Pontibacter liquoris: one gene and its partner. The protein of the gene in region 2 interacts with the protein of the main gene of each other region in a pairwise test. Links are inferred from orthologs where the notes say so. Each region holds a gene or a part of one and is shown on either strand. Other genes may lie near its edges. The genes, in order: gyrA and gyrB.

Region 1 (9,950 bases), 930 kb from region 2 along the record:
CCTGCTTGCCTTACTTATCTTAAAATTTATACATGTCTTTGACGCAGAACAGAACTCCTACTGCTTCGCTTCACTATAGTAGTCCCTCTCTAAGCCATTATTTATAAGGTACCTAAGTATAAATAAAGCGTTTAATGCCTTCTGCTTTATACTACGATAAGTATACATTCAAATAACCTACTTAACATAATAGAACTTTTGAAGCATAAAAAAAGGGAAGCGAAAGCCTCCCTTTTTTGCTAATACTAAATATTGTTACTGCTTATTTTTTGATCATCTTCGAGATACGATCCGCATCTGCTTTACGTCCCAGGCGCGTGTACACACGTACCAGGTTCTGCATCGTGCTCTGATCTTCTGGCTGAATTACCAAGGCTTTCTCAAAGTATGGCAGCGCTTCGGCAAACTGCTTCTTTGCTTGTGCTTCCAGTGCCTTTCCTTTTTTCTGGTAGGTGGCATAATCCATCTTAGCCGCTTTGTTGTTTATTTCGCTGGCTTTGTTATACTCCAGAACGCCTAAGTTATAGTAGGCATCAAAGTTATTCTGATCGATCTCGATGGCCTTCTTGTAATTTTCAGTGGCGGCATCCAGGTTGCCTTTGCGCTCCTGCAGGTTACCTAATACTGCATAAAGGCTGGCGTTCTTCGGATCTGCTTTTATCGCATTCTCCAGCTTTGCCATTGCTTCATCACCACGGTCGTTTTTCAGATAATACTTCAGCTCTTCCTGCATCAGGTATACGCTGGCCGGGTGCTCTTTCAGTCCTGCCGCCAGGGTGTTCATTATTTCCTGATCGGGTGCTTCTACCTGCTGCTGCAACTGCACTTTTGCCTTGTACACGTCCTCTGTCTTATGGCCCATATCAATCAACTGGTCATAATACTTCAGCGCACCGGTGTAATCCTGGTTGGCTGTGCTGGCATACGCTGCATACAATACAGAAGTGGTATCGGTTGGGTTGATCTTGGAAGCCAGGTTATACTTGCCAATGGCTTCTTTCCATTTTTGTCCGTTATGGAACTCTACCGCCTGGTTCAGCACCTGGCCATACAGCATTTCTTTGCGGGCCGGAACCTGCTTGCCAAATTCACCGTCTTTGCCGTCAAGCGCAATGGTTTTATCAAATGCTTCGAGCACCAGCAAAGGCGTGTCATCGTTGGTGAGTTTACCATAGATCGGATTTCCCAACATATCTTGGTAAATCACGCCCCGGTAGAACCATGTTTTCGCTTTATCTTTTGTCTTTGGATGTGCTATAGCCTTGTCAATGTCAGCCTGAGCTTTATCCAGCGTGCCATTCTTATGATTAAGTATGGCGCTGTTTACAGCAGAGTTCTGCGCGGTCGCAACCGAGATGCTCGCGGCTGCAAAGGCTGTCAAAAGAACTTTTCTCATATTGGTGTATTAATGGTTTGTGTTTGTTTAACGATAACGATTATAGATTAAAATAAAATTCCATTCTACTTATACTTCCGGATCGATCATGTCATCCGGTTGCAACGAATCCTCGGGCTTCAGTTCCGACATTTCCAATACAGCTTCTTCAGCGGCCATTTCCACTTCCGTTTCCATGTCTACCTGCGCCACAGACGAGATCTGGTCGCCATCATTCAGTTTGATCAGTCGCACGCCCTGTGTAGCCCTTCCGATAACACGGATATCAGCTACCCGCAAGCGGATCGTAATACCAGAGCGGTTGATGATCATCAGGTCGTCGGTATCCACCACACCTTTGATCGCCACCAGCTTACCTGTTTTTTCGGTTACGTTCAGGGTTTTCACGCCCTTACCGCCACGGTTCGTAATGCGGTACTCCTCGAGTAAAGAACGTTTGCCGAAACCATTCTCCGATACCACCAGCAGTTCGGTGTTTTCGTTCTGTACACAAACCATACCAACTACTTTATCGTCTGGTCCCGCAAGGGTTACGCCACGAACGCCTGCTGCGTTGCGTCCCATCAAGCGCACCTGCGTTTCATTGAAACGGATGGCTCTCCCCGACCCTAGCGCGATCACAATTTCGCTGTTGCCGTTGGTCAGCTGCACATCCAGCAAACGGTCACCATCGTTGATGGTGATAGCATTGATACCATTTGTTCTTGGACGGGAATAGGCTTCGAGCACTGTTTTCTTGATCGTGCCTTGCTCGGTGCAGAACACCAGGTTGTGGTTCAGAATATAATCCTGGTTTTTCAGGTCATGCACGTTCAGTACGGCGCGCACGCGGTCATCTTTTTCAATCTGGATGATGTTCTGGATCGCACGCCCTTTGGCTGTTTTACCTGCTTCCGGAATCTCGTATACTTTAAGCCAGTACACGCGGCCAAATTCGGTGAAGAACAACATGTAATTGTGCGTGCTCGCAATAAAGAGGTGCTCTGTAAAGTCGCTCTCTTTTGAGGCAGCAACGCCTCTGGAACCAACACCACCACGGCTCTGGCTGCGGTATTCGCTCAGGGAAGTACGCTTAATGTAGCCTTCGTTCGAGATGGTGATCACCATGTTCTCTTCCGGAATCATATCCTCATAAGAGATGTCGCCGGTAGATGCCTCGATGCTCGTACGGCGAGCGTCGCCGTAGCGGCCTTTAATTTCAAGCAGCTCGTCTTTGATGATCTGCATGCGCAGGCCTTCATCGTTGAGGATGGCGGTCAGGTGATCGATTAGTTTCATGATCTCCTGGTATTCCTGCTGAATCTTATCACGCTCCAGACCGGTAAGGCGCTGCAAACGCATGTCCAGAATGGCACGTGCCTGAATTTCAGACAATCCGAAGCGTTCCATCAAACCGCCGCGGGCAATCTCCGGGTCGCGCGAAGAACGGATCAGGTTAATGACCTCATCCAGGTTATCGAGGGCAATGAGCAGGCCTTCCAGAATGTGAGCGCGCTTCTGGGCTTCTTCCAACTCGAAGCGGGTACGGCGAACAACAACCTCGTGGCGGTGTTCCACAAAATAGTGGATCAGCTCCTTCAAGTTCAGCGTCATCGGGCGGCCCTTTACCAGCGCCACGTTGTTTACGCCAAACGAAGATTGGAGCGCCGTATACTTGTAAAGGTTATTCAGCACCACGTTCGGAATAGCATCGCGCTTCAGATCATACACAATGCGCAGTCCGTCCCTGTCCGATTCATCCCGAAGGTCAGAGATGCCTTCAATCTTCTTCTCGTTTACCAGCGCAGCTGTTTTCTCGATCAGCGAAGATTTGTTGACCATGTACGGGATCTCCGTCACGATGATCTGCTCCTTTCCTGTCGGAGTAGTTTCAAAGATTGCACGGGCACGCATCAGCACACGGCCACGGCCAGTTTCAAACGCCGCTTTTACGCCGTCATACCCGTAGATAATACCTCCTGTCGGAAAATCGGGCGCCGTCACGTACTGCATCAGCTCGGCAACAGTAATATCCGGATTATCGATGTAAGCGATCGTGCCGTTGACTACTTCTGTCAGGTTATGGGGCGCCATGTTGGTGGCCATACCTACGGCAATACCCGATGTGCCATTTACCAGCAGGTTCGGGAATTTGGCGGGCATCACGCTCGGCTCTTTCAGCGAGTCGTCGAAGTTGGGAACAAAGTCAACCGTATTTTTTTCCAGGTCGGCCAGCAGTTCGTCGGCGATCCGCTTGAGGCGGGCCTCGGTGTAACGCATAGCTGCCGGCGAGTCGCCGTCGATGGAGCCATAGTTACCCTGGCCATCTACCAACGGGTAGCGTAACGACCATTCCTGGGCCATACGCACCATGGTTTCATATACCGATGAGTCACCGTGCGGGTGATATTTACCCAACACCTCCCCTACGATACGGGCCGATTTTTTATAGGATTTGTTATAAGATACCCCCAGTTCGGACATACCATACAGTACCCGGCGGTGAACCGGCTTTAGTCCGTCCCGAACATCAGGTAAGGCTCTTGAAATGATAACAGACATCGAGTAGTCAATGTACGCACCGCGCATTTCATCCTCAATGTTGATCGGTATAATTCGTTCGCCTTCAGTCATGTCTAAGGTCTGTTGAAATTTTTAATGTGTGTTAGTAAGGCAATTTATACAAAAAACTAGTAAAGCTATATAGCTTAGTTCTTATTTCGGCTTTTGTCGTGCTTAGGACCCGAGCTTTCTTTCGAGGTTTTGGGCAGCTTCTCCCCCATTTTCGGGTTCTGCTTTTTCCAGATCGGCTGCCCGCGGAATTCCTGTTCGCCGTGGCGGTGCAGCATGCGCACCTGGCAGGAAGCAATCGGGCAGCGAGGTTTGCAGGAGACGGCCATGCCGCCCAGAAGCACAAAGCTCAGAAGTAAAAAAAGTCGGTTTTTAGCCATGGGGTGTAAAGAAATAAATGCACGGCAAGTAGTTGGAGCACTCACATCCATATCATACAAAAGTAAGCATTTTTTGCCAGAAAAGCACACTTTTACAGGCACTTTTCCTTGGGTTTCGGGCAATTAAACGCGATAAATTCTTCTTATCCGGGATGAAACCCGTTAATGGTGAAGCCACCATCTACGGCCAGTGTTTGCCCGGTGATATAAGCGGCGGCAGGCAGGCATAAAAACGCGACAGCGGCTGCCACTTCTTCGGGTTCTCCGACCCGCTTCATGGGTGTGCGGCTGATGACCGCATCATAAAAATCCTGGTTTGCCAGCACCGTTTGAGCAAGAGGTGTCTTGATGTACCACGGGGCAACGGCATTTACCCGAATGCCGGCACTAGCCCACTCTACAGCCAGGTTGCGGGTAAGCTGGGTAAGGGCCGCTTTCGTCATGCCATAGATGCTGCCGGTGCGCACATGCAGCAAACCGGCTACCGACGTAACATGCACCACATTACCTTGTCCTGAAGCTTTTAAAAGTGGATAAAGCGCCCGGTTCAATTCAAAGGCCGACCGCAGGTTAGTGTTCATGATAAAATCGAACTCCTCGTCGTTATACTCGGTGGTGAGCTTGCGAATATTGGTGCCTGCATTATTTACCAGAATATCCAGCTTGCCCCAAAGTGCCTGTACCAGCTCAGCCAGTTGCAGGCGGCCTGCCGCCTGGCTTACATCGGCTGCCAGCACCTGCAGCCCTTCCGGGAATGCTGCCTTAAGCGTATCCAGGTCGGCCTGTTTGCGTGCCACGGCCAGCACCTCGGCCCCCAATGCCAGAAATTCTCTTACTATGGCTTCGCCTATTCCTTTGGAGCCGCCTGTAACCACGGCCTTTTTACCCGTTAATAACCATCTGTTTTGCATCTTGCTTTACGTTTGTGTTCAAAGCAAATAACAAAACTTTCGGCTATGTGCAAAGACACGGTAGCTACGGTTATACCATCGGATGCTTATTTACATACTTACCAGAAATATAAGCAGTGTAAATGCGGAGGTAATTTATACTTGCAGGCAGATGAAAAAAGCCAAGGGGAAGATTTGGGGGATTGATTTAGAAAGATTGACCTGCTGCTGGTGGTAACCGCCGGCAGCAGCAACAGGTATAAAGCAAGAAAATATCTATGAACTACTTTTTGTTTATACCAGGGCTACTGATTTTGCTTTGGATGATGATCGATCTGACCTATTCTACCTTTGCACCACGGGGCTCCGGGTACATCAGCGGTTCAGTTACTAGAGGAACCTGGTACTTTTTTAAAACAGCTTCAAAGGTACTTCCCGGAAGCGGCATACTGAATGCTGCCGGGATTTCCATCGTGCTTGCCAATTTATTAGTATGGCTGCTGTTGCTTTGGATAGGAAGTATACTATTGTTTGTTTCTTCGCCTATGGCAGTAGTAAACAGCACCACGCATGTGCCGGCTACTACCCCGCAACGCATCTACTATACAGGCTACGTTCTTTCTACGCTGGGCAATGGGGATTTTAAAGGGGGCACGAACCTGTGGCTGATCGCCTCCGCCCTGTTGTCGTTTTCCGGGATATTGACCATCACAACGGCCATCACCTACATGGTGCCGGTTCTTACTGCTGTCACCTCCCGGCGGGCTTTAAGTATACGCCTCGCCGCTATCGGAAACAGCCCCCAGGACATGCTGCTGAAAAACTGGAATGGCAAAGACTTCAGCATGCTTAATAGCCAGCTGCAGGAACTGGCATTAAGCATCGCCATGCAGGGCCAGTTACACCTAGCCTACCCGGTCCTGCATTTCTTTTACCATTCTAATAAGGAAACGGATCTGCTGCCTAATCTTGTTGCTTTTGATGAAGCGATAAGTATACTGTTGGTATATGTGCCCGAAGAAAAACGCCCCGGAATTCAGTATTTGAAACCGGTCAGAAATGCAATCAGCACTTTTCTGGAATCCCTGTCCTCCACGATGCTGGAACCAACCCAGGGGGACATTCCTCCTTTCGAACTCTCAGAGCTAAAGAAGGCAAACATCCCCTTGTTAACTCCTCCGGAAAACCATGTCCGGCAGCTGGATTACCGCCGGCACTTGCTAGAATCGATGCTGCTAAACGATAACTGGACCTGGGAAGACTTAAGTAAACCAGCGTTGGATTCGCGTTTCGATCTGTCTGCTATAAGCTAACTGATGGGGGCCATGCGCTTGAACTCTTTGGTCCTGTCGAAAAGAAAACGATAGGTATGATACGTCTTGTAAATGCGGCCGCCAACCTGCATCGCAACATTCATCATTTTCGGGTTAAAATCCCCGATCCAGTTCATCTGGAAATCTTTGTAAGGTATAGCAGGGTTGTTCTGGATCACTTTCGAGCTGGACACCACCATGGCCGTTTCTACGCCTTTTCGCTGATGTTCGGGCGACACGCCAAACACAATGCCATACATGGTCTTGCAGTCCCCTTTCCAGCGGTGGTACACAAATTTAAGCTTCCCCCACAAATCCATTTTGCCATTTACATACTTAAACAACTGATTTAGCTCCGGCAGGCTGATAAAAAAGCTAACAGGCTCTCCTTTGTAGTATCCGAACCATACGATCCGCTCGTCCAGCACGGGCTTCAGCTGGTTCATCACGCTCATGGCCTGTGCCTCCGACATGCCTTTCACACCCTCGTGCTTGGTCCAGGCTTTGTTGTAAACCGTCCGGAAATCCTCGGCATACTTTTTCAGATCCTTTTTATCTAGGTGCTGGAAATGGTAATCGGGGTCATTGAGGATGGTGGTGGCTTTACTCAGGTATTTTGGCTCCAGGGGTTCCTCTACGGTACGGTAGTATACATACTGTTTAAAGTATACCTCAAAGCCATAGCTTTCGAACAACTGCTGGTAGTAGGGCGCATTATAGTTCATGCAATAGGTAGGCGGGTGAAAGCCTTCCGCCAGTAATCCCCACCAGCGGTCACGATCCCCGAAATTGATGGGGCCATCCATGGCTTCCATGCCACGCTCCTGCAGCCAGGTGCGGCAGGCATCCAGCAGCGTGTTAGCCGTGGCCTGGTCGTTGATGCAGTCAAAAAAGCCCAGCCCGCCAGTAGGCTGCTCATAGGTGCGGGCTGTTTTGTTATTGATAAAGGCCGCTACCCGGCCAATGGTCTTGCCTGCTTCGTTGCGGAGCACCCAGCGGATCACTTCGCCGTCGCGTAGCAGTTTGTTCTTTTTCTTGTCGAAGACCTGTTCCACATCTTTATCCAACGGACGGATGTAGTTCGGGTCTATTTTATAAAGTTGCACCGGCAGCAGCAGGAATTCCTGCACCAGCTCGGGCGTAGTTACCTCTATCAGTTGCATCTTTTTTCTCTAAGTCGAAGCTTCAAAGTAAAAATTTATCCGGCACAAAACATAACATGCTGCTGTAAAAAGGTGCAGGCGCTGCGGGTGGAAGGCTGCCGGAAAACAAAAAGCCTTCAGCGTGAACTGAAGGCTTTTGCCTAAGGAGCCCCCTGCCGGGATCGAACCAGCGACCTACTGATTACAAGTCAGTTGCTCTACCAGCTGAGCTAAGGAGGCTTGTACTATATGTTTGAAATAAAAAGCACATGCAGTACAAACATGTGCTTTTTTAGGAGATGAGCCCCCTGCCGGGATCGAACCAGCGACCTACTGATTACAAGTCAGTTGCTCTACCAGCTGAGCTAAGGAGGCTTACTCTTATTGTGTGCTCTAGCGTTCTAAAGCGTTGCAAAGGTATAGGTTTGTTCTTTATCTGCAAATACTCTCCAAAACTTTTTTCCTCTGCCGGGATAAGCTTTTGAAAGTCAGGCGCAAATTTTTTAGCCTCTGAACGCGGCCAGCTGATGCTGCAGCTTTTCGATGCGCCGCTGCGATTCGCTGATGCGCCCTTCATACTCTTCGCGCAGCTTATCGGCATTTTTAGAATGCGCAAAAAACTCGATGTTGGTGCGCAGCGTCTGGATATCGTTCTGCAGTTGCGTGATTTCGCGGCGGATGGTATGCTCTTTTTGCTGCAGCTTGTGGGCCGCATCCGGGCTATGCTTGATACGCTCTACCTGCAGTTTGACCATCATCTCAGAACGGTCTTCGTACGAAAGGCCAGGAACACGTTCCAGGTATTTCTCGATCAGCTCCAGAAACTTTTCTTCCACTTTGGGGCTGCTGCGCTTGCCGCTGCTGTTCATGGCGCGCCATTGCGTCACAAAAGAGTCAAACTCCGGTAGCGAGGCTGGCGCATTTGGCTGCGAGAGGGTCTCGGCGATACGGTCGCAAAGCTCCATCTTCTCGGCCGAAAGCCGTTCTATCTCTTCGCCGCGTTGCTGCTCCTGGGCCTGCTTGCGGTCAAAGAACTCGTTACAAGCAGCACGGAAACGCTGCCAGATCTTATCGGAATACTTATCGGGCACCCGGCCAATGGTTTTCCATTTCTTCTGCAGCTGGATGAGCTTTTCTTTGGTCGCATTCCAGTCGGTGCTTTCTTTCAGGCTTTCGGCTTCTTCGCAGAGCTCCGTTTTCAGGCGCAGGTTCTGCATTTTCTGTTCGTCGAGCCCCTTAAAGAACTGGTTTTTATGCTGAAAGAAGGCTTTATAGTTGCCCCAGAAGTTCTTGTTGATTTCCTCGGCATATTCCTTAGGCACCAGGCCGGCGGCATCCCATTCCACTTTCAGCTTCTGAATCTCGTCGGTCTTATCGCGCCACTCGTTGATGCGGTCTGTCTGGAAATTCTGATACTCCTGCAGGCGCTGCAGCAAAGCATTCTTTTTGGCCAGGTTTTCCATTTCAAGGGTATGGCGGCTCTCCTGGAAAGCACGGCGGCGCTCATGTACTTTTTCGGAGGCCTGGATAAAGCGTTCCCAGATAGGATCGCGCTGCTCGTTGGGTACCGGGCCGATATTCTTCCATTCCTCATGCAGGTGGCGTAGCTCCACCAGGGCCTTGTTGATGGACTCTTCGTTCTGCAGGGTTTCTGCCCGTTCCACCAGCACTAACTTAGCATCCAAGTTGCGCTTGCGGTCCAGCTCCTTTAGTTCGAAGAAGATACTGCGGTTGTTGTAAAAGATATCCAGCAGGGCATGATACGAATCCCAGAGTTTCTGAGCTTCACCGGCAGGCACAGGCCCCGTCGACTTCCATTCCGATTGCAGGCGTTTGAGTTCATCGTTGCTGCTTTTCGTTTCGGCAGACTCCACCAGCTGGCGCAACTGGTTCAGAATGGACTGCTTTTGCTCGAGGTTACGCTGGCGTTGCTCTTCGGCATTCTGCCGTTCGTGGTAGCGGGCGTCCCGGTATGTGGTCAGCAGCTTTTCCAGTTCCTGATGTTCGGAGGGAGCATGGTAGGCAAAATCTTCGTCGCTGCCCCCCTCCTGCTTAAACCGATCCAAGGCCTCCTGTCGCTCCAACTGAAACTTGGATTCGTAGTGGCGCTGAATTTCCTGGATAAGTTTGTGCTTCCGGCGGGCATCTCCGCTTTTCAGGACTGCTTGCAAGGCCTGGCGCAACTCTTCCAAAGGCAGGGCACTGTAATCCGTATGTACTTCTTCCTCTTCTTCCTCTTCTTCGTGCGCAGCTGAAATGGGCGCTGGCGCCTCCTTTTC
Region 2 (16,708 bases):
TGGTAGCCAAACAGGATGCCTGCTTTTTTACAGTCCTCGGCAGACTTAGAGAAGATATCGGCGCACCGGGTATAGTTGGACACCGTCTGTCCCTCGGCCGGCAGCGAAGAGCAGATCAAATACTCCTGGCCGGTTTCCGCGGCAGCCGCTACTGTGCGCTCCCAATCCTTGTCCACGGCCACGTGGCCGCTGCGCAGCGTCATGCCCAAATCCTGCGTGATCTTCCTGATCTCTTTTGGCTGCAATCCATAGTATAAGCCTTTTGCGCTCCTGGCCGATTCGAGTTGCTTGTAGCCAATAGCCGCCAGCTGTTTTAAGGTGCCCACCGCATCGGCCAGCATCTCGTTGCGGACCGTGTAGAGCTGAATGCCTACATCCTTTATTTTGGCTGGGCCTTTTGCTGCCTGCGTGGCAAGCGGCGAAAGAAGTGCGCCAAGCGCCAGGCAGCCGGAGCTCCTCAGAAAATCACGTCTTGATGTCATAAAATGTCGTTCGTTTAAAACCTGTTATCGATTTTCAGTTAGTATGCGGACAGCATTACATTGAAATATAAATAAGAACTTTCATTCTGAAATAACCCTGGTAGAAGGGAGGTTAAGCCCATGCAAATTACCCATAAGTTCCTTTCAGGATGACAACATACTTTAAACTAATTCTGTCCTCATACTTTAACTGATTACGCTCCTATACTTAGGATGCTGGCTAAGTATGAGGCACTCTTTTGCAAGCACCGGCAGCCGCGTAGTGAACCGCGCCAGGCACGCACACAACACAAGCCAATCCAATATAGGAAATAGCCTTTTGATTCACAATAGTTTATACTTGGTCTGAGACCGGCTGCAACACAAGCAAGTATAACGTCAGGCTGTAATTTCTTTCCGGATACAAAGACGCTTAGCCAAAACAAAAAAGCGGCAGTCTATACTTAAGTATAGACTGCCGCCTTAACTTTTAACTCTTAACTAAACCTTACACCAGCTCCATGTTGGGCACTTCGCTGTAGGCTTTGTTATAAAATATTTTGTGGATATCGATCACTTCTTCGTTTGCACCGGCCCGCTTTTTCAGGTACGTGCCGTCTTCGCGCATAATGTAGGAGTTCTGGTTATCGAGCAGGTTATAGTATAAAATGTTGATGGCTTCGCGTTTCAACTCTTCATTCACGATCAGGAACAGCGCCTCAATGCGCCGGTCGAAGCTGCGCACCATGCAGTCGGCGCTGCCGCCGTACACCAGCGGATCGCCGCAGTTATGGAAGTAATACAGGCGGGCGTGCTCCAGGTATTCGCCCACAATCGATTTCACGGTGATGTTCTCGCTGAGCTCCTCCCGGCCCGGGCGCAGGCAGCAAATGCCGCGCACGATGAGCCGGATGGGCACGCCTGCTTTCGAGGCCTTGTACAGCTCGTCAATCACTTCCTTGTCCTCGAGCGAGTTGATCTTGATAACGATGCCGCTCTTCAGGCCTTTTTTGGCGTTGCGCCCTTCGTGCCGGATCAACTCGATCAGATCGTGGCGCATGGCTTTGGGCGAGGTCATCAGGTATTTATACTCGTTGGGGCGCGAGTGGCCCGTAATAACGTTAAAGAATTCCGATACATCGTGCGCGTATACTTCGTTGGTGGTCAGCAGGCTCACGTCGGTGTAAGAGCGGGCGGTCTGCTCGTTGTAGTTGCCGCTGCCAATGTGCACGTAACGCGTCACCTTCTCACCTTCCTTGCGGATGATCATGAGCATTTTGGTATGCGTTTTATACTTGCTCAGGCCATAGATCACAAAGCAGCCGGCTTTCTCCAGGCGCTCCCCTTCCTTGATATTGCGCTCCTCATCAAAACGGGCTTTTACCTCAAAAAGTACCGAGACGTGCTTGCCGTTCTCAGCCGCTTTCAGCAGCGCGGCTGTTACCCGGCTCTGGTCGGCCAGGCGGTAAATGGTTTGCTTGATACCCAGCACCGACGGATCTTCGGCAGCACGCTCGAGCAAGTTCACCACCGGCTCCATACTATTATAAGGGTGATGTAGCAGCACGTCGTGCTCTTTCAGGTACTCAAACATATCCACGGTGCCATAGCTGGGCATGCTCAGCGGCGGCACAGAAGCCGGCTGTTTAAAGCACCTGTCCTTAAACTGCCGGTGGTTGATGATCTGCCATAGGCCCCGCAGGTCCAGCTGGCTGTTGATGGTAAACACGTTGGCATTGTCGATCACCCAACGGTCTTTAAGCACCTTCATCATAAACTGCGACGGGTTGCGCTCTACCTCCAGGCGCACCACACGGCCCTTTTTGCGCGTTTTCAGCTTGGCCTTAATCTCCTGCACAAAGTCGGCCTCCAGGTCGTCGGATTCCTCCAGCGTAAAGTCGCCGTTGCGCGTAATGCGGAACAAATTCACCGAGACGATCTCCACGTTGCGGAACAGCTTTTTGATCTTCCAGCGGACGATCTCCTCGATGGGCACGAACACGAGTTTATCCTTGCGGTTGATCTCATAAAAACGGGCCAGGTTCTGGGGAATCTGCACAAACGTGACGCGGTCCTGCGCTTTCTGCTCTTCGGTGGTGCGGGTTACCACGCCAAAGGTGAGCAGCTGGTTCATGAGCAGCGGAAAGCCGTGGTAATTATCGAATACCATGGGCGTGAGCAGCGGGTAAATGGTATTCTTAAAGTATGAATCCACCTTTTTCTGCTCTATTTCGGTCAGCTCGCCTACCTTCAGGATATCAAACCCGCTCTTCTCAAACAATGGCTTGAGTTCGTTGGTATAGGTCAGGTACTGGTCGTTTACAAAGCGGTGCGCATAGTCGAGCAGCTTCTTGCGAAAGGGCAGCTCCCGTAAGCCTGAGTAGTCGAGGCGCTCTTTGCCGTAGTCGATATAATTGTACAAACTGCCCACCCGGATCATAAAGAACTCATCCAGGTTAGACGATGTGATGGCCATAAATTTAAGCCGGTCGAACAGATTTTTACTTGTATCGCGGGCCTGGTCGAGCACCCGGTAATTGAAGCGCAACCAGCTCAGATCACGGCTGATGTACTTACTTTTCTTTATCTGTTCGGAAATCTTGTTGATAAGCATGTTTTCTTGGGTTAACATCCGGCAGGTTCAGGAGCATTGCCGCCCAGCAGACCGCCTGCGTCAAAATATAACTATAATCGAATGTTTAATGGTATGAAATGCTAATTTATTTTTTTTAAAACCTCATTTTTAAACCTTCCGCCAAAAACTATCAGGGCTGCCCGGCTACAAGCCTTTCTTAAAAGGGCAATGGCCACGAAAGGCTTTGTTTCCGTGGGCCCGGCTACACAACTAAATCACAGGCCCTTAGTATAGAAAAACTGTATACCAACCTGCTGCAACCATGGACGCCTCAAACATTCCCGCAGATGAGCATTATACTTTCCCGCCGCTGCCCCTTTTGGGCTGGGAAGCCACCAAGGATACCCTCCACCTCTACCTGCAGGTGGTAGGCAAGATCCGGCTGATGCAAATGCCCCGGCGCAACCATTGGTGGAACATCACGCTGTATGTAACATCGCGCGGCCTTGGTACGGGGCCCATTCCGTATAAGTTTTATACGTTCGAAATCGACTTTGATTTTATAGATCACCAGCTGCTGATCCATACCAGCACCGGCGCTTCCGAAGTGATCATGCTGCAGGACGGGCTTACGGTTTCGGAGTTTTATACTTCAGTGATGAAAGCGCTGGAGGTGTTGGGCATACACGTGGAGATCCTGGCCAAACCCTACGACAACAAAAGCACCATCCCGTTTGCCGAAGATCATACGCACGCCTCTTACGATGCCGAGTGGGTGAACCGCTACTGGCGCGTACTGGTTACAGTAGACCAGGTTTTAAAGGAATTCAGCGGCCGCTATTACGGCAAAACCTGCCCGGTGCACCTCTACTGGCACCACCTGGACCTGACGGTGACCCGCTTCTCCGGCAAAAGCCTGCCGGTTCCTAAGGACGCCAGCGTAGTGGAAAAAGACGCTTACTCGCACGAGGTGATCAGCTTTGGCTTCTGGCCCGGCGACGACCAGGTGCGCTTTCCGGCTTTCTACTCCTATACTTTCCCTTCGCCGCAAGGCCTGGACCTGGAGCCGTTGCACCCGAAGATCGCGCACTGGGTAGATTCGAACGGTAGCCCCATGGCTATTCTGAACTATGAGGAGCTGCGGGAGCTGGAGCATCCGCGCCAGGCCCTGCTCGACTTCCTGGAAAGCGCTTACCAGGCCGGCGCCAGACTAGCCGGCTGGCCTGAAGAAGAACTGAAAGTGCTGCCCCTGGATGAATTGTAGCAGGCAGAATATGTAAATGCCTTCTCTTGGGCTGGTATAAGTATAATATATAATAACTGCAGCTAGCGCGTGGAAGCTCCTTCAAAAAGGTCACCCTAATTCCTGAGCCGTTGTTTAGGGTATCCAGCCGGCACTTTTCAGAAAACCGTACAGTTGCGGATCGTTGGCCGATAAGGGAGGCAGCCACTCGCCTATTCGCTCGCGGTGCCACCAAAGCCCCTGCGGATTGCCCGGCTTTGCAAAAGTATAGCGATATAACACGGCCCGGATATAGCGTGGCGGTTTGCTGGGAAAAGGATTATCAGCAAACAAACTGATAGCACCGGCGTCATTATGCAGGAGCTTCCAGACAAGATTTAACGTCCAGGGATACTCGTTGTGAGACGACATGGCAGCAAACCACATCTGCCAGTCCAGGCGCAACTGATAAGGGGCAACTTGCGGCGGGCGCTTATCAAGCGCAACCGGCAGCCCTTTGTAGGGATAGGCTTTCCAGTGGGCATGATCGTCGGGTGTTTTATCCCTTGTTCCTTCAAATACCACGTTCCAGCGTTCTCTTCCAACTGTTCCGAAAGCGCCATAGGTATTCACCAGGTCCAGCGGATCGTAGGAAGTATTCATGATCTGCCCGGACGACAGTAAATTAACGGCAGGCCGGAAGCTCAGGAGAGCAATCAAAACTGTAACCGCCCAGGCCGTGGTGTGCATGGGGCGCGATACTTCGGCCTGGGCGGCAGCGGCTTCTGCTTTGCGCACAAGCCACCCGGGGAGCAGCCTGGCCCAGAAGCCATCGTCAAAGCAGGTCAGCGCAGGCACAATGGTTAGCCAGTTCAGAAACGACAGGTTCCCGCTCAGAATGATATTGATCTGGAAGATCACAATGACCACGCCCGCGCAATGGCGCGCCAAGCGGGGCCAGAACACGAACCAGGGCGCCACTACTTCAGCCAGGTGGTTGAACCAGACACCGCCTTTTAGAACGGAGTGAGGCAGAAAATGAAACCAACGGCTAAAAGGGCCGGGCATAGGCTGCGTTTCGAAATGATAATAGAGCGCAGTCGCATTACGCCACACGGCATCTCCCCGGAGCTTGATGAGCCCGGCACCAAGCATGACCCGGAAAATGAGCCAGCGGAACAAAACGATGATAGGCCTGGGTGGTTCCCGCTTCGGAAATGGCCGCAGATCGAGCAGAGGGCAAAGAAAGATCGCCAGAAAGCCGGATTCGATCAGCAGGTACTCCCACCCGTAGCCATACCACTCCTGCCCCACATGAACCAACGACATGTAAAGGAACCAGAGCACACCAAGTATAAGCGCATTGGCAAAGCCTGCCACTACTACCAGTGAAAGTATAAAGCCGACCCAGGAAACCGTTAACAAGGCCGTATCGGAATGCCAGAACCAGAAAAGCGAAGGCAGCCGCAGAAAACCGGCCCCATCCGAACCGAACATGGCACTTATCTGCTTAAGGTAAATTGTTACCGGAAGGAGCCCCTGCGCCCCTATTAAAGGAACCACCTGGTTGATGGCCACCAGAAAGGCGACGGCATAGATGACGCCCAGCAGGCGAAGTATAACAAAGCGGGTAAGCCAGTAAGTTGGAGGAGCAGCTGGCACAGGAAAGTCTTCGCGGGCTTCGTTATCCATTTTGCTTTCAACTGATGAAAGATGATCTGCTTCTGTTGCTTTCCTGCCGTTAGCGGCAATGCCACGTATCCGGTTGCCGGGCATGATTTAATCTGCTACACAGCGTCTTTTTGTATACACGAGGGCCTCACCTGTTGTTACACGGACCAACGGACTTGTTTTAGCATGGCGTAATTCCCGGAAGTACTACTATCAATTAGATGACCAACATACCTGTGCGAAGTATAACCGGAGCCTGTATTTGATTGTAATTGCGCCTGGTTCCCTTCTCTTTCAGTTTGTTGCCTGCTTATACCATTCTAAAACAGAAAAGGCTCTAAAACAGAAAAGGCCAGCTGCTATAGCCGGCCTTTTCTGTTTTATACTTGCTTATACTTTACACATCCACACGGGCATACTTGGCATTGCGCTCTATAAAATCGCGGCGCGGGCCTACTTCATCGCCCATCAGCATCGAGAAGAGGTGGTCGGCTTCGGCCGCCGATTCGATGCTTACCTGCTTGAGGCTTCGCACATCCGGGTTCATGGTTGTAGTCCAGAGTTGCTCCGGGTTCATCTCACCCAGACCTTTGTAGCGCTGCACGTTTACGCTGTCTTCTCTGCCTTTGCCCAGTTCGGCAACAGCATCTATCCGGTCCTGTTCGCTCCAGCAATAACGCTCCTCTTTGCCTTTTTTCACCAGGTATAGCGGCGGCAGGGCAATGTAGACATAGCCGTTATCGATCAGTTCTCTCATATAACGGAAGAAGAAGGTCAGGATCAGGGTACGGATGTGCGATCCGTCCACGTCCGCATCCGTCATGATGATGATCTTGTGGTAACGCAGCTTATCCATGTTCAGGGCTTTGTCGTCTTCGGACGTGCCAAAGCTCACCCCAAAGGCCGTGATCATGTTCTTGATCTCTTCGCTTTCGTAAATACGGTGCTCCTGCGCTTTCTCTACGTTCAGGATCTTACCCCGAAGCGGCAGTATAGCCTGGAAGCGGCGGTTACGGCCCTGCTTGGCAGATCCACCAGCCGAGTCCCCTTCCACCAGGTAGATCTCGCAGTTCTCGGGGTTGTTATCCGAGCAGTCAGCCAGTTTACCGGGAAGGCTGGTGCTGGAAAGCACACTCTTGCGCTGCACCATTTCGCGGGCCTTGCGGGCAGCAAAACGGGCCTGTGCGGCCAGTATCACTTTCTGCACGATGATGCGGGCCTCCTTGGGATGTTCCTCCAGGTACTCGTTCAGCATCTCGCCTACGGCTGTATCCACGGCGCCGGAAACCTCGGAGTTACCCAGCTTGGTTTTGGTCTGGCCTTCAAACTGTGGCTCCTGCACTTTCACCGAGATCACCGCGGTGAGGCCTTCACGGAAGTCATCGCCGGCGATCTCTACTTTCACCTTATCCAGCATACCGGATTTATCGGCATACGATTTCAAGGTACGGGTAAGGGCACGGCGGAATCCGGCCACGTGTGTACCACCCTCTATGGTGTTGATGTTGTTAACGTACGAGAAAATGTTCTCAGTGTAGGAGGTGTTATACTGCAGGGCGATCTCCACGGGCACGCCGTTCTTCTCGCTCTCCACGTGGATGGGCTCCGGGATCAGATTCTCCCGGGTTTCATCCAGGTAGGCTACAAACTCCTTCAGGCCACCTTCCGACAGAAAAGACACAAAAAGCGGCTCTCCCTGCTCATTGCGCTCGCGCAGGTCCGTGAGGTTTATACGGATGCCCTTGTTGAGGAACGACAGCTCGCGCAGGCGGCTGGCAATGGTATCAAATTTATACTCGGTGGTGGTAAAGATGGAGGCGTCGGGCAAAAAGCGCACCGTCGTACCGGTCCGGTCTGTTTCGCCGATCTCGCGCACCGGGTATTGGGGCACGCCTATTTTATAAGCTTGCTCATATACCTTTCCGTTGCGGTTTACTGTTACCAGCAGGTCGGTGGAGAGTGCGTTCACGCAGGAAACACCCACGCCGTGCAGACCACCGGATACTTTGTAGGTGTCTTTGTCGAATTTACCGCCGGCATGCAGCACCGTCATCACGACTTCCAGCGCCGAGCGGCCTTCTTTGTGGTGAAAGTCCGTTGGGATGCCACGTCCGTTGTCAGATACCGTAACAGAGTTGTCTTCGTTTACGGTAACAGAAATTTCATCGCAATGGCCGGCCAGGGCTTCGTCAATAGAGTTATCCACTACCTCCCACACCAGGTGGTGCAGGCCTTTGATGCCAATGTCGCCGATGTACATGGCAGGGCGCTTGCGAACTGCCTCTAACCCTTCCAGTACCTGTATGCTATCTGCCGAATAATCGTTTGCTAGTTGTTTTGTTCCTTCTACTTCACTCATGTGTGTTATACTGTAGATTTTAGTAGGTAAAATTACTACTTTTATTTTGTTTATACTATACTTTTAGCCTGCTACTTGTAGTAGTCCAAGGCCTGCTCCGAGCCGATGCTTTCATTAAACCTATAAGCACCTGAATTTTAACAATTTTGCCACCTGATTAGTGCCCTGCGCTAGCAGCAGTTTCTCTATAAAACACAAAAAAGGCACCCGCTATAACAGGTGCCCTTTCCAGGAAATAAAAACAGGAAATGTTGGTCAGAACCTACAGGCGCTGCAGTATTCCGGAGGCGTTTAACCTAACTGTTATTCAAGGCTATATCGGTAGTTTGCTCTAAAGAAGCGCCGGCAGCCAGCCTTATTCCAGGGTAGCCCTCACTTTTACCCGGCTAATCATTTTTCGGTTAAAGTCATAGTATTCGGGGCCATAAGGCATGGTATTATCCAACTCCTCGATGCTTGTTATTTTGTACAAATGTTCTTTGCCGGCCAGGAAACCCAGCTTTGCCCGGGCATTTACCAGCGCCTGTTCGAGCATGTGCTGCTGCACCGCTAGCTTTTTTGCAGGGTCGAGCGCTGCACCCACTACATTGATGGTGAAGGGGAAATTACGACGGAGCAGATCCTGGGTCAGGTGCGCATACAGGGAACTGTCGGCTACCGTGAGGATGTAGGTGATGTTGGTCTGGTACATGTCTTTGCGGATGTGCATGCCTGTCTGGCCGGGCATGTAGTTCACATAAATGCTTTCGTTGGATTTCACCATGTCGGGCACCTTGTTTTGCAGCGAATCGGCCCAGGCTACAAAGGCATGCCGCATCGCCACCGGGCCATTGTACGACAAGTTGAGGCGGTAACCGGCGCCCGGCAGCTGTTGCTCATACTCTCCGATCACCTGCAGGTAATTGTCTCCTGTGTCAGCTGGTTTATTCTTGTTGCAACTACCCAGGCAAAGCAGGGCAGCAAAGGCCAGGGGTATGCGCAGGCGGTTTATCATAGTGGTATAGCATTTACCTATATAGTACTTTACTAACGAGAATCGTGCCACTTCATTTTATGCGGGCGCTTAAATTATCTGCAATCCTTTTGCTTTAAAATAACCTGCTTTTTTTGGAGATTTACTGGCTAAAGTCTGGCTTATGCGTACGGTTCTGCTGCTGCTCGTTTCTAATATCTTCATGACCTTTGCCTGGTATGGGCACCTGCGCTTCCGGGAAGTGGCGCTTTGGAAAGTGATCCTGATCAGCTGGCTCATTGCTTTTTTTGAATACTGTTTTCAGGTGCCGGCCAACCGGATCGGCTACGGCCAGTTCTCGGCCTTTCAGCTTAAAACCATCCAGGAAGTCATCACCCTGTCGGTCTTTATCGGTTTTTCGGTTTTATACCTGCGCGAAGAGCTTAAATGGAATTACATCGTCGGCTTTGTGCTCATCCTGGCTGCCGTTTTCTTCGTGTTTAAAAAGTGGTAAGCGCCTGGCTATTTGCGGTAAAAAACATCTCTTTTCAGCATCCCTTAACACATTCAAAAACAACCTACTACATATCAAAAGCACCTCTTTATGCGCTTTCACTTCCTTGTGGCCCGTATTCGCCAAACCTGATAACCCTCCTACTGCTGCTGCGTTAATTTAACAGAGATGTATCACCAGCAAGAACAGGAGGACAACTATGGCAATGAACTATGAAAATTATGTGAAAGACGCAAAAACGTGGCTCCACCAGCTTTGCACCTACCTGGGCATTGACGATGAACAAAAAGCAGGACGCATTTTCAGGGCCGTTCTGCACGCCATCCGCGACCGCATTCCGACCGGCGAAGCGATCCATTTAGGCGCTCAGCTGCCCATTATCTGGAAAGGCATTTACTACGATGGCTTTACCCTGCACGAGCCCGTGCGCATACGCCACGAAGACGAGTGGCTGGAATTTATTCGCACCAAAGATGCTTTTGCAGAGCAGGCGGACTTTCCCACCCTGGACCACGTGTTTTATGCTTTTCAGGATGTGATGAGTTTCCTGCGCGACCGGCTTTCCGAAGGCCAGTATAACCAGATTACCCAGGCGCTTCCCTCCGACCTAACCGTGCCGGTATAAACCACAACCGTATACTTATACCCTGAGCCCGGCTGTTGCCGGGCTTCTTTATTTCAGCAATATTCAGTTGCTTTCCTTCCTACGACTGATTCCCTTCCTAAATCCCTACCTCACAAGTATAAATCAATTCCAAACCATTGCGCCCGCTGAAACTTGCAGTTGCCAACCTGCGGCCATACCTTTGCAGTATGTGGCGCACCAACGCAAACGGCCTTCCTTTTTTAGTCATCTACCTGATGGTGACATTTCGGTTTTTGGCCCCGGTGGTGCATTACCAGCTCAACTACGACTACATGGCCACCGTGCAGTGCGTAAACCGCGACAAACCCATTGCCATGTGCTTTGGCAAATGCGAGCTTAAAAAAGAGCTGCGCCAGCTGCATGCCGGCACCCGCGACAACAATGCACTGCTACAGCTTGTGCATTCGCTGCAGCTGGTCGAAGCGCTTCCCGCCCTTGCCCTGGCGCTGCAGGCACCAGCGCTACCGCTACGGCAGCCGCTACCCGCCACCAACACCAGCAAGCAGCTTTACGGGTCCCCCTCGCCGCTTTTTCATCCCCCGCAAGTATAAAACACGATCGCTGCGCCTGCACGCCAGGCAAATACCGTTTGTTATACTTACATGATCTTATACTTACAAATGAAAAAGTTATTGCTATGGATTGCCCTGCCCCTTACGCTCCTGGCCGGCTGCCAGAGTGGCCCGACGGAGGAAGAGCAAAAGGCCCAGCTGGAAGAAAGCGTGATGCAGGTGCATGATGCGGCCATGGCCAAAATGAGCGAGATGTACCACCTGCGCAACGGCCTGCGGGCCCTGCGCGATTCGCTGGAGACGCAAAAGGCCGACACAGCTGTGCTGCAACAGTTGCAGCACCACGTGCTGCTCCTTAACAAGGCCGATGAAGCCATGATGGGCTGGATGCACCAATACCATGCGCCTGATAGTATGGCCACCCAACAGGCCATGGAATACCTGACCAGCCAGCAGGAAAAAATAAAGAAAGTGAGTACCACCATGGACAGCACCCTTGCTGCTGCCCGCCAAATTTATACATCGTATGAAAAGAAATAACCTTGCAACCCGGACCCTTTTCCCTGCTTTGGGGCTGGTGGCCACCCTGCTGCTTTCCGGCTGCAGCGCCAACCAGGAGAAAACGCTGCCTATACTTGGGGAACGCCAGGTGGTGGAGCGCCAGGTGAATGGCAAAACCGTCGAAGACACCGTGTACCTGACCATACCGAACTTTGCCTTTGTGGACCAGGACAGCCAGCAGGTAACTAACCAGACTTTCGCTAACAAAATATATGTCACGGATTTTTTCTTTACCACCTGTCCCAGCATCTGCCCGAAAATGAAAACGCAAATGCTGCGCGTTTACGACAAGTTCAAGGACAACCCCAACGTGCTGCTGCTCTCCCATACCATCGACCCGCAACATGATACAGTGGCTGTGCTGAAAGACTTTTCAGAACGGCTGGGCGTAAGCTCGGATAAGTGGCACTTTGTAACCGGCGAAAAAGACAGCATCTATGCCATTGCCGAAAAGTACCTGGTGCCTGTTAAAGAAGAGAAAGGGGCAGAAGGAGGCTTTATACACGGGGGCCATTTTATGCTGATCGATGGCGAGCGCCGCATCCGTGGCGTGTACGATGGCACCGATGCGGCTGCCGTAGACCAGTTGCTCAACGATATTCCGGTATTGCTGAAAGAAGAACAGCATGAGAAAAAGTAGGATGGTAGCGGTGGTGCTGGGTGCAGCAGCCCTCACCACCCTTACCCAGTGTTTTACCGAAAAGCAGAACGAAGGCCTGCGGGTATACCAGGCCAACTGCGCCAGCTGCCACATGGACGATGGCAGTGGCCTGCGCGGCGTTATTCCACCACTGGCTAATTCTGATTACCTGGTCAAGTATCGCAAGCAGCTCCCCTGCCTGGTGCGCCGGGGCCTGAACGGCGAAATAACAGTAAATGGCATCAGTTACAACAAACCAATGCCTGCCAGCCCCAAACTGCGCGACGATGAGATTGCTAACCTGCTTAACTACCTGCAAACCAATTTCGGCAACAAGAACGAGCGCTACACCATGCAGGAAGTGACAGAATACCTGCAGTACTGCCCCCGCCGCTAATGGATTTCCTGCCCGAGCTGCTCTAGCGTATAGCCTGGCCCGGCATTGTACCAACTGCGGATAAGCTGGTAAGAAATGGAAACCTGCGGCGGCAGCAGAAAGGTACCGGTCTGCAGGCCCGCCGCAATTTCATCGCGCGTAAACCAGCGGGCATCTTCCAGCTCAGCATAGTTTACTTTTAGTTCGCGGTTGCTTACCGTGGCCATAAAGCCCACCATAATGGAAGCAGGAAAAGGCCAGGGTTGCGAGGAATGATAGGTTATACTTGCCAGCTGCACGCCGGTCTCCTCCATTGCCTCGCGGGCAACGGCCTGCTCCAGCGTTTCGCCGGGCTCCAGAAAACCCGCCAGCGTAGCATAGCGGCCTTTGGGCCAGCCTGCCTGCCGGCCCAGCAAACAGGCATCCCCTTCCGAGATGAGCATGATCACGGCCGTATCGGTTCTCGGGAAATGCGACCTGCCGCATGCCGGGTTGGTGCATTGGCGCATGTGGCCCGCCTCCATACTTTGAGTTAAGCTGCCGCAATCGGGGCAATAGAGGTGGCGCAGGTTCCAGTGCACCATGGCGCGGGCATGCGCCAGTATGGCGCTATCTTCCGGCGGCAGCTGCAGGGCTACCTCTTTCAAGTCCATAAACAAGTATGGTTCCTGCAGGTAAGCGGCTATTTCCTCAGCCTGTTGCTCAAAACCCAGCACAAAATAAGGTACTTCGCCCTGCAAACCCAGGAACACTTTGGCAAGCGGCTCCAGGGCTTCGGCCTGCTGCCGCGTTAAGGTAACCAGCTGCAGGTTTTCCTGCTGCTGCAAAAGGTGCAGGTTGTCGTGTATAAGTATAAACCGGGCCTGCGGATGCAGCCATAAAAGGTCCTGCCCGGCAGCATCGGTCCGTAGCTCAAAGCGGCGGTCCAGCGGCGAATGCGAAAAGTAGTTCATAAGATGGAACAGGTAATTTGCGCCGGAAATTTAAGGTAAATCTCCGGATTAGCGACAGGTTGGGATGCGTTATGCACAGCAAACATTTCAGCATGTGCCCTGGCTGCAAAGTTGGCCTTGTCAATGTTCCGGGCTTATACATGCCTATACCTGGCACAAGCGGACGCTTGCGCCAGAAATGCTTACTGTACGAGTACCGAGTATGGCCAGAAAAAACAACTGCTTTGTTAGTAGGGCAAACTACCTTCTGCTGCCGGAACTACTTCTTTTTGTAAAGATACAGATCCACTTTGCTTGACAGGAATTTCTCGCTGAGTGTAAAATAGCCTTTGTTGTTGCGCAAAAACGTTACCGCCTCGCCCTGTGGCTCCATCACATACGGGAGCTTCGTATGGCTTTTTGCCAGTGCCTGTTCCAGGGGTTCGTTTGCTGTGCGGGGGTAGTAAAACAGATCCATATACGTTTTCACGATGATCCCCTTCCCGTCTGCCGACAGCGCCGCACTCACCACGCCGCCATACGCCAGCGCGCCTGCCTTTACCGCCGTATTCACCGAGGTGGTGCTATACGGATAAGCTATCTTGTAGATCCGGGCAGGAAAATCCCTTTTCGTGAGCAGGTAGATGTCTTTGCTTTCGGGGTCCACGAGGAATGCTTCTGCGTCGTGTGCGCCATCGGAATACTGAAACGTGATCTTTTCAATCGTCCGGATGGTATCGGTGTCCGCCTTCGGCTCAGGAAATTTGTAGATCGTGTAGGTTTTATATGCCTCGGCATTATCCCCGATATCGGCCAGGTACAGGTCGTTGCCCGAGAGCACCAGGTCTTCCCAGTCGCGGTTGGTAATGCCCTTAAACGGGATGGTTTTGGCTACCTGCCCGTCATGCCCCACCAGGTAGAGCACGGCCGCGTTGCCGCTGTCTTCCTGCACCCACAAAAACCCGGGGTTGGCTTTGCTGTCGGCTATGCCCGAGGCTTCGGAAATAAGTGGTGAAACGGGTCGGATAAGCGGTTGATTCTCGTATGGCTGCATATCGAATGAGGCTTCCTTCTCACTGCAGCCCATCAGTACAGCGCACAAACAGCCTGCCACCATTTTAACTAATCCTGCCAGGTAACGTCCGGTAAATGTCATAAAAGAGTGCTCATACTATGGCTGGCCTGCACAAGGCGCATTCAGCGCAACCATCGTTAAAAATTGGGTTTTGAATTGGATCAAAGATCAACAATAGCATGTGGCGACATCTCCAACCCGCTTGCTATACCTGAACCTTGTGCCGAACAAAATCATGGGCATATCAGTTCGCAAGGCCTTGTGAGGCTTATTTTATTTCTTTTCAACAAGCTCATACATAAGATGTTATACTTTGGTTTATTGCACAAAAAAGCAGCTCCTGCACAGAAAAGTTTTTTCACAATAAACAGAATTGCAAGTAGATTAATCGAAACACCCCTTCCCGGCAGAATACATTTAGTGGCTGCGGCAGTACAGGAACCTACAGAAGTCAGCCGTATACTTGTCTCAAACAACTGATCCATTCAAGTATAACAGCCCATACACAAAATAACTACTGGATACTCCTCTTTGAAGGCCTGCAAATGCGCCGGTTTTATACTTGCATATGGTGGGGCAAACTACTGGCGCGGGTGTAAAGCTTTGAATGCTACGGCTAGAAGCTGTACCTTTGCAGGGTGAAAGTCATCCCTATCCTGTTCGTACTAGTAGTGACACTTCTCTCGGTTTGGCCTTGCTGCCTCTCCGACACCTGCCAGGTGGATAGTATAAAGTCAGGGCAAACGCAACGTGATGAAACTGCAAGCTGCTCGCCATTCTATAGTTGCGCCGCTTGCAGCGGCTTCACGGTACCTGCTCACCCCGAAGCGCCTGCCACGTTTTTCCTTCCTGGCCTTGTGCATGCGGCGGCTTACGAGCAACAGCTGTTTCCAGTGTTTTATGGTTTTTTCTGGCAGCCTCCCAAGCTGAGCTAATGCCCTTTTAAAATCAGAACCCATTATGCGGTGCCCTGCTGTGCCGCAGTTTCACTTATTTTAGCGTTAGTATAACCAGAATGAAAAGATACCTGATTGTGGTATTGCTCCTTGTGCTGAGCAATACCATAGCATTTAGCCAAAATACATTTAAAGTCCTCATCAGAGACAGTAAAACAAATGCGCCCCTGGTTGGGGCCACCGCTGCCGTTTACAACACCGCCATCGGCGCCAGTTCGGGCGCTTCCGGTGAACTCGAGTTGCGCAACATCCCCGATGGCACGCATATCATCCGGTTCGGTTTTGTCGGGTACGAGGACAAGGTGGACACTCTTCGCTTTCCGCTCGCCCAGGACGCACCCCTGGTGATATTATTAGCGCCCGGTGGTGAGGAACTTGAAGAAGTAGTGGTTACTACCACCCGCAGCAGCCGCACGATTGAGAATATCCCCACCCGGGTGGAGGCGATTACACTGGAAGAGCTTGGCGAAAAAGGCAATATGAAACCGGGCGACATCCGCATGCTGCTCAACGAAAGCACAGGCATCCAGACGCAGCAGACCTCTGCCACCAGTGCCAACGCCAATATCCGCATCCAGGGCTTGGATGGCCGCTACACGCAGCTCTTGCAGGATGGATTTCCGCTCTATGCGGGTTTCTCCAGCGGACTGAGCATCATGCAGATTCCACCGCTCAACCTCTACCAGGTAGAAGTGATCAAGGGCAGTTCTTCCACCCTTTATGGCGGCGGTGCCATCGCCGGCCTGGTGAACCTGATCACTAAAAAACCGACGGAAGAAGGCGAGTTGAGACTGATGGCCAATGTTACCAGTGCCAACGGGCTTGACCTGAGCGGTTTTTACGGTAAGAAGTTCGGTCGATTTGGGGTAACTGTTTTTGCATCCAGAAACACCAACCAGGCCTATGACCCTGCCGGCATTGGTTTTTCCGCCATACCGGATCTTGAACGCTACACCGCAAACCCCACGCTCTACTATTACCCAAGCGATCATACGACGGTGTCGTTGGGTGTGAATGCCTCCCGGGAAGAACGCCTGGGCGGTGACATGCGATACATGGACGGCAATGAAGGCGATTTCTATTTTGAACAAAACAACTCAAAGCGTTTGTCCACGCAGTTTAACCTGACGCATCGTCTGTCAGACCATGCGCAGCTATCGGTAAAGAACAGTATCAGCCTTTTTAACAGGGAGATTGCCGTACCATACTATGATTTCAGGGGAAAGCAGACGGCCAGCTTCAGTGAGGTGGCTTAC

What was found.
Region 1: the proteins of gyrB (region 2) and gyrA interact in binary tests that used the Escherichia coli proteins (3 or more experiments, as listed by UniProt). The link is inferred for Pontibacter liquoris from one-to-one orthologs.

What each region holds. Positions count from the first base shown.
Region 1 is NZ_JALEBG010000001.1:2,079,381-2,089,330, forward strand. The notes cover bases 1,238-4,318. They hold gyrA (DNA gyrase subunit A), read right to left. Parts: upstream 4,010-4,318; coding sequence 1,466-4,009; downstream 1,238-1,465. Other genes in these bases: LWL52_RS08590 (tetratricopeptide repeat protein), read right to left, coding at 1,238-1,396; LWL52_RS08600 (hypothetical protein), read right to left, coding at 4,084-4,318. Outside these bases: more of LWL52_RS08590, read right to left, coding at 263-1,237; more of LWL52_RS08600, read right to left, coding at 4,319-4,326; LWL52_RS08605 (SDR family oxidoreductase), read right to left, coding at 4,470-5,237; LWL52_RS08610 (hypothetical protein), read left to right, coding at 5,495-6,529; LWL52_RS08615 (hypothetical protein), read right to left, coding at 6,526-7,692; LWL52_RS08630 (DUF349 domain-containing protein), read right to left, coding at 8,175-9,950. UniProt on the Escherichia coli protein: A type II topoisomerase that negatively supercoils closed circular double-stranded (ds) DNA in an ATP-dependent manner to maintain chromosomes in an underwound state.
Region 2 is NZ_JALEBG010000001.1:3,000,069-3,016,776, forward strand. The notes cover bases 5,808-8,807. They hold gyrB (DNA topoisomerase (ATP-hydrolyzing) subunit B), read right to left. Parts: upstream 8,289-8,807; coding sequence 6,327-8,288; downstream 5,808-6,326. Other genes in these bases: LWL52_RS12450 (lipase maturation factor family protein), read right to left, coding at 5,808-5,950; LWL52_RS12460 (hypothetical protein), read right to left, coding at 8,644-8,807. In the rest of the region: LWL52_RS12435 (sugar phosphate isomerase/epimerase family protein), read right to left, coding at 1-482; ppk1 (polyphosphate kinase 1), read right to left, coding at 970-3,075; LWL52_RS12445 (DUF5996 family protein), read left to right, coding at 3,359-4,300; more of LWL52_RS12450, read right to left, coding at 4,415-5,807; more of LWL52_RS12460, read right to left, coding at 8,808-9,282; LWL52_RS12465 (DMT family protein), read left to right, coding at 9,425-9,754; LWL52_RS12470 (DUF2267 domain-containing protein), read left to right, coding at 9,954-10,379; LWL52_RS12475 (hypothetical protein), read left to right, coding at 10,568-10,951; LWL52_RS12480 (hypothetical protein), read left to right, coding at 11,021-11,452; LWL52_RS12485 (SCO family protein), read left to right, coding at 11,439-12,113; LWL52_RS12490 (c-type cytochrome), read left to right, coding at 12,100-12,510; nudC (NAD(+) diphosphatase), read right to left, coding at 12,507-13,442; LWL52_RS12500 (hypothetical protein), read right to left, coding at 13,702-14,577; LWL52_RS12505 (TonB-dependent receptor), read left to right, coding at 15,512-16,708. UniProt on the Escherichia coli protein: DNA gyrase negatively supercoils closed circular double-stranded DNA in an ATP-dependent manner to maintain chromosomes in an underwound state.